3 regions of the Streptomyces sp. NPDC051822 genome follow, and region 2 is predicted to be linked to each of the others. Evidence: riboswitches for the same ligand, from Rfam matches in the RefSeq annotation. Region 2 holds a riboswitch; each other region holds the start of a gene.
The links. Region 2 has a riboswitch for thiamine pyrophosphate ahead of thiO (glycine oxidase ThiO). Riboswitches for the same ligand answer to the same signal wherever they lie in the genome.

Region 1 (2,256 bases), on a different contig from region 2:
CCCGACGATCGCCACGACCAGCGGATTCGACCCCTGCAGGATCGCGGGCAGGATGAAGAACGTGAGCACGAGGAAGCTCGCGACGAGGGCGATCAGCGCCATCACGCCCCGCATCCGGCCGACGAGCACGACGACGAGGGCGAAGATGCCTGCGAGCACCGCCAGCGGGATCTTGCGGTTCACATCGGTCACCGAGTACTGGAGGTCACGCGGCGCGTCGGGAGCGTACGCGACCACCACCCCCTGGCCCTCGTCCAGTTGGCGCGGTGCGTCCGGCTGCACGATCTCGGTGAACCTGCGCCCCTTCTCCGGGCCGCTGGTGACCTCGATGGTCGCCTTCTCGCACTGTCCCTGCTGGGCGTTGACCGCCTCGCGCCCCTGAGGGGTGGAGGTGTCGCCGGTCGGCGGGACCTGCGCGGCGTTCACGTCCGCGCAGTCGACCTGCTCGACGGCGACGACCTTGCCCTGCTCGGTCTGCCGGTCGAAGCCGACCCCGGTGCGCTCATGGGGCGGGGCGCCACCGGGCCACAGCACCATGAGCCCCACCACGACGGCTGTGGCGAAGGGGATCAGGACCGCGGCGATGACCTTGCGCAGATGCCGGGACACCGGTGCGGCGGGCCCGTGGTTGTGGCTGTGGCCGTGCCCCTGGGCGTGGCCGTGGGAAGGGCCTGGACCGTGGTCGTGGCCGTGCGGCTCGGGAGTCTGCTGGGGGGAAGTCACCGACCGATCATCGCAAGAACGGCGGGGGCCCACTGTTCAGCACGCCAGGGATGACGCTAGCGTGGTGGCACCTTTGCACACGCGGGAGCTCGGAGCACCGGGCTGAGAGGGCGCTGATCACCGTACGCACGTACGGGAGGAGGCTGCGCCGACCGCCGAACCTGTTACCGGGTAATGCCGGCGTAGGGAGATCGGTCTCATGACCATTCAGGATGCACGCACGCCTGCCTCCGACCAGGACGGCACCTCTGTCGACGGTGAGCGCACACCGGGCTGGCACAAGGGGTACGTCCAGGGCTCGCGGCCCGACCTCCGGGTGCCGGTCCGTCAGGTACACCTCACCAACGGCAAGGACGTCACGCTGTACGACACGTCCGGCCCGTACACCGACCCCACCGTCGACACCGACGTACGGCGGGGCCTCCCGCCGCTGCGCGAGAACTGGATCATCGGCCGCGGCGACACGGAGGAGTACGCGGGCCGCCCGGCCCGTCCCGAGGACGACGGCATCAAGCACACCTCGCCGCGCGGCGGCGGGCTGAAGAACCTCGACGCCGTCTTCCCCGGCCGTCCGCGCCTGCCGCGCCGCGGCCGCGACGGCCAGGCGGTGACCCAGCTCGCGTACGCCCGCCGGGGGGAGATCACCCCGGAGATGGAGTACGTCGCCATCCGCGAGAACGTCTCCCCCGAGGTCGTACGGGAGGAGATCGCCGCAGGTCGCGCGGTGCTGCCGGCGAACGTCAACCACCCGGAGATCGAGCCGATGATCATCGGCAAGCGGTTCCTGGTGAAGGTCAACGCCAACATCGGCAACTCCGCCGTCACCTCCTCCATCGAGGAGGAGGTGGAGAAGATGACCTGGGCGACCAAGTGGGGCGCCGACACGGTCATGGACCTGTCCACCGGCCGCAACATCCACACCACCCGCGAGTGGGTGCTGCGCAACTCCCCCGTCCCGATCGGCACCGTGCCGCTCTACCAGGCCCTGGAGAAGGTCGACGGCAGGGCCGAGGACCTGACCTGGGAGATCTACAAGGACACGGTCATCGAGCAGGCCGAGCAGGGCGTGGACTACATGACCGTGCACGCCGGCGTACTCCTGCCGTACGTGCCGCTCACCGCGCGCCGCAAGACCGGCATCGTCTCGCGCGGCGGCTCGATCATGGCCGCGTGGTGTCTCGCGCACCACAAGGAGAACTTCCTCTACACGAACTTCGAGGAGCTCTGCGAGATCCTCGCGACGTACGACGTCACGTACTCGCTCGGCGACGGCCTGCGTCCCGGCTCGATCGCGGACGCCAACGACGAGGCCCAGTTCGCGGAGCTGCGCACGCTCGGCGAGCTGAACACGATCGCCAAGCGCCACAACGTCCAGACGATGATCGAGGGCCCCGGGCACGTCCCGATGCACAAGATCAAGGAGAACATCGACCTCCAGCAGGAGATCTGCGAGGAGGCGCCGTTCTATACCCTCGGCCCGCTGACCACGGACGTCGCGCCCGCGTACGACCACATCACCTCCGGCATCGGCGC
Region 2 (2,256 bases):
GGTGGACGAGGAGGCGCTTGCCGTAGCGGGCGGAGGGGAAGGAGGCGCAGTCGCCGACGGCGTACACGTCGGGCAGGGAGGTGCGCAGCCGCTCGTCGGCGGTGACGGCGCCGCTGGGGTCGAGGGCGATGCCGGAGTCCGCGAGCCAGTCGGTGGCGGGGCGGGCGCCGATGCCGACGACGACGGCGTCGGCGGGGAGCTCGCGGCCGTCGGCGAGGACCACCCGGCCGGGCGCGCCCGGCTCGACGGAGTGCACGCGCGCGTGGGTGAGGAGTTCGGCGCCGCCGGCCCCGTACCACTCGGCCATGGGGGTGGTGACCTCGGCGGGCAGGGCGCCGGCGAGGGGGCGGTCGGCGGCCTCGACGACGGTGACGGCGCAGCCCGCCTCGCGCGCGGCGGTGGCGAACTCGGCGCCGATCCATCCCGCGCCGACGACCACGACGGCGTGGCGGCGCTCCAGGACGGGGCCGAGGCGCACGGCGTCGTCGAGGGTGCGCAGCAGGTGGACCCCGGGGACGCCCTCGGTGCCGGGCAGGGTGACCGGGTGGGCCCCGGTGGCGACGACCAGGATGTCGTACGGGACGGGCCCCGCCTCGGTGTCGATCTCGTGGTCGGCGGCGCGCAGCCCTGTGACGTCGAGGCCGAGACGCAGCTCGATGCCGAGGTCCTCGAAGTCGACGTCGAAGGCGGAGTCCTCGGCCTTGCCGAGGAGGATGGCCTTGGAGAGCGGGGGCCGGTCGTAGGGCTGGTGGGACTCGGCCCCGATGAGGGTCACGGGGCCGGTGAAGCCCTGTTCGCGCAGGGCGACGGCGGTCTGCACGCCCGCCATCCCGGCGCCGACGATCACGACATGCTGCTGGGCCTGCTTCTGCTCGCTCACCCGCCCACCTTACGTTCCTGACACACCGTCAGCCAGGGAGGGGCCTGGGCCCCGAAAGGGCCTGCGGTTAGTCTGGCGGGCGTAAAGCACTCGCGGGAGCCCGGACGCACCGGGCTGAGAGGGAGGCTGGGACGGCCTCCGACCGTACGAACCTGATCCGGGTCATGCCGGCGAAGGGAGGGGCTGGACGCCCATGCGTTCTTCCGATGTCAGTGGAGCCACTGACGCTACCCGTGCCACCGATACCGCCGACGTCCTCGTCGTCGGCGGCGGCATCATCGGTCTGGTCACGGCCTGGCGGGCCGCGCGGCGCGGACTGCGCACCGCCGTCGTCGACCCGGACCCGGGCGGCGGCGCCGCACGGGTCGCGGCCGGGATGCTCGCCGCCGTCACCGAACTCCACTACGGCGAGGAGACCCTGCTCGGGCTCAACCTCGCCTCCGCCGCGCGCTATCCCGCGTTCGTCGCCGAGCTGGAGGAGTTCACCGGCCACGACGTCGGCTACCGCGCCTGCGGCACCCTCGCCGTCGCCCTCGACGCCGACGACCGGGCCCACCTGCGCGAACTGCACGCCCTGCAGACCCGCTGCGGGCTCACCTCCGAGTGGCTCAGCGGCCGCGAGTGCCGCCGCCTCGAACCGATGCTCGCCCCGGGGGTGCGGGGCGGGCTGCGGGTCGACGGCGACCACCAGGTCGACCCGCGCCGGCTCGCCGCCGCGCTCCTCGTCGCCTGCGAACGGGCCGGGGTGGTCTTCCACCGCGCGCTCGCGCAGAGCCTGACGGTGGTACGGGACCGGGCGCGCGGTGCCGTGCTCGCCGGGGGCCGGGAACTGGCGGCCGACCAGGTCGTCCTCGCCGCCGGAAGCCTGAGCGGGCGGCTCGCGGGCGTGCCCGCCGAGGTCCTGCCGCCCGTCCGCCCCGTGAAGGGCCAGGTGCTGCGGCTGCGGGTGCCGGCCCCGTACGCCCCCTTCCTCTCCCGGACCGTCCGGGCCGTCGTCCGCGGCAGCCACGTCTACCTGGTGCCGCGCGCGAACGGCGAGCTCGTCGTCGGCGCCACCAGCGAGGAGCTGGGCTGGGACACCACGGTGACGGCGGGCGGGGTGTACGAGCTGCTGCGCGACGCCCACGAACTCGTCCCCGGCCTCACCGAACTGCCGCTCACCGAGACCCTCGCCGGGCTCCGCCCCGCTTCCCCGGACAACGCGCCGCTGCTCGGCCCCACCGCTCTGCCCGGCCTCCACCTGGCCACCGGCCACTACCGCAACGGGGTCCTCCTCACCCCCGTCACCGGCGACGTCATGGCCGAGGTGCTCACCACGGGCGTCCTCCCGGACGAGGCGCGCCCCTTCACCCCCCGCCGTTTCTCCCCCGCACTCC
Region 3 (2,256 bases), on a different contig from region 2:
GAAGACGTACGCGCCGGGCAGTGCGACGAGCAGCGTCAGGCCGGTGGAGGCGAGCGCCTGCCACACGGTGAAGCCGAGCACGTCGAGGATGTCCGGCCGGCTCAGCGTCTCGCCGATCCGTCCGAACCGCCAGGTCCCGTCGGGCCGCAGCCCCCGCTCGACGATCGACGCCACGGGCCAGGCGAAGAAGACCCCGAAGAACGCGACGGGCAGGGCCATGAGCCCCAGCCGCGCCGCGCTCCCCCGGAGGTCGCGCGCTACTTCAGGACGAGCGACGACCACTGCTGGATCCACGCGTCACGCTTCTCGGCGATCTTCTCGGGGGCCATGGTCTCCGGCTTCTCGACGACCACACCGTGCTTCGTGAACAGCTCCGGCAGCACCGCGTCCTTCGCCACCGGGTTGACGAACATCTGGAGCGGCATGTCCTCCTGGAACTTCTTCGAGATCAGGAAGTCGATCAGCGCCTTGCCGCCCTCGGGGTTCTTCGCGCCGTTCAGCAGGCCCGCGAACTCGGTCTGCCGGAAGCAGGTGCCGGTGGAGACGCCGGTGGGCGCCACCTTCGGCTGCGGCTCGCCGTACAGCACCTCGACCGGCGGGCTGGAGGCGTACGAGACGACGAGCGGCCGGTCGCCCTTGGCCTGCTTGCCGCCGGCCGAGCCGGAGAACTCCTGGTTGTAGGCGAGCTCCCAGCTGTCGACGGTCTTCACGCCGTTGGCCTTGAGCTTCGTCCAGTAGTCCTGCCAGCCGTCGTCGCCGTACTTCGCGGCCGTGCCGAGGAGGAAGCCGAGGCCCGGCGAGGACCGCTCGGGGTTCTCGACGACGAGGAGGTTCTTGTACGCGGGCTTCGCCAGGTCGTCGAAGGTCTGCGGCGGCGCCAGCTTCCTGCCCGCGAAGTACTTCTTGTCGTAGTTGACGCAGATGTCACCGGAGTCGACCGGCGTGACCCGGTTCTCCTTGTCGAGCCGGTACTCCGCCGGGACCCGGTCGACGCCCTCGGCCTCGTACGGGACGAAGATCCCGTTGTCGAGGGCGCGGGAGAGCAGCGTGTTGTCGACGCCGAAGAAGACGTCGCCCTGCGGGGAGCCCTTGGTCAGGATCTCCTTGTTGACGGCCTCGCCCGCGTCGCCCGCCTTGAGGACCTTGACGGTGAAGCCGGTCTGCTTCGTGAACTCCGCGAGCACCTCCTTGGAGGCGTTGAAGGAGTCGTGGCTGACGAGGGTCACGGTCTTCGGCGCGGGCGCGCCGGACTTGCCGGCGGCGTCGCGGGCGTCCTCCGTGCCGCAGGCGGCGAGGGTGGTGACGCCGAGCGCCGCGACGATCGCGGCGGCAGCGGTCTTCTTGATGGTCACTGAGATTCCTCCTGGGTATGACCAGGAAGAGACGCGGCCCTGCCCACGGCCGGCGGAACCGGACGCGGGCAGGGCGCAACAGCTTGAGTTAACGACCGAACTTCCTACCCAGAATGACCTGGGCAAGGTTCAGAGGGTCTGCGGTCCTACGGTGACCGCACTCTCAGCGCTGTGGCGCTCCCCTGTCGGAATATGGAGATGTGTTCGAGCTCAGAGTACAAGGTCAGCGTTCGGACGCCGCGAGCTGTCCACAGGCACCGTCGATCTCCTGACCGCGGGTGTCCCGTACGGTCACCGGAACGCCGTGGCGCGCGATGGCCTCGACGAAGGCCTTCTCGTCCTCGGGGCGGGACGCGGTCCACTTCGAGCCGGGCGTCGGGTTCAGCGGGATCAGGTTGACGTGCACCCGCTTGCCCTTGAGCAGCCGGCCCAGCAGGTCACCGCGCCAGGCCTGGTCGTTGATGTCCCGGATGAGCGCGTACTCGATGGAGATCCGGCGCCCGGACTTCTCCGCGTACTCCCAGGCCGCGTCGAGGACCTCGCGCACCTTCCACTTGGTGTTCACCGGCACCAGGGTGTCGCGCAGCTCGTCGTCGGGGGCGTGGAGCGAGACCGCGAGGCGGCACTTGAAGCCCTCGTCGGCGAAGCGCAGCATCGCCGGCACGAGGCCGACGGTGGAGACGGTGATCCCGCGCTGCGAGAGGCCGAGGCCGTCCGGCTCGGGGTCGGTCAGCCGCCGGATGGCGCCGACGACGCGCTTGTAGTTGGCGAGCGGCTCGCCCATGCCCATGAAGACGATGTTGCTGAGCCGCGCCGGGCCTCCGGGGACCTCGCCGTCGCGCAGCGCGCGCATGCCGTCGACGATCTGGTGCACGATCTCGGCGGTCGACAGGTTCCGGTCGAG

Region 1: linked by a shared signal. The riboswitch ahead of thiC (phosphomethylpyrimidine synthase ThiC) and the one ahead of thiO (glycine oxidase ThiO) in region 2 are both predicted to bind thiamine pyrophosphate.
Region 3: linked by a shared signal. The riboswitch ahead of ACIA8N_RS10040 (thiamine ABC transporter substrate-binding protein) and the one ahead of thiO (glycine oxidase ThiO) in region 2 are both predicted to bind thiamine pyrophosphate.

What each region holds. Positions count from the first base shown of each region.
Region 1 covers NZ_JBITBZ010000005.1:188,783-191,038, reverse strand. Annotated here, with positions in the region: gene ACIA8N_RS18270 (YibE/F family protein) at 1-723, opposite strand, end outside; TPP riboswitch at 795-929, shown strand; gene thiC (phosphomethylpyrimidine synthase ThiC) at 923-2,256, shown strand, end outside.
Region 2 covers NZ_JBITBZ010000001.1:344,951-347,206, forward strand. Annotated here, with positions in the region: gene ACIA8N_RS01565 (FAD-dependent oxidoreductase) at 1-880, opposite strand, end outside; TPP riboswitch at 963-1,076, shown strand; gene thiO (glycine oxidase ThiO) at 1,074-2,256, shown strand, end outside.
Region 3 covers NZ_JBITBZ010000002.1:929,197-931,452, reverse strand. Annotated here, with positions in the region: gene ACIA8N_RS10045 (iron ABC transporter permease) at 1-219, opposite strand, end outside; gene ACIA8N_RS10040 (thiamine ABC transporter substrate-binding protein) at 258-1,352, opposite strand; TPP riboswitch at 1,436-1,546, opposite strand; gene rlmN (23S rRNA (adenine(2503)-C(2))-methyltransferase RlmN) at 1,576-2,256, opposite strand, start outside.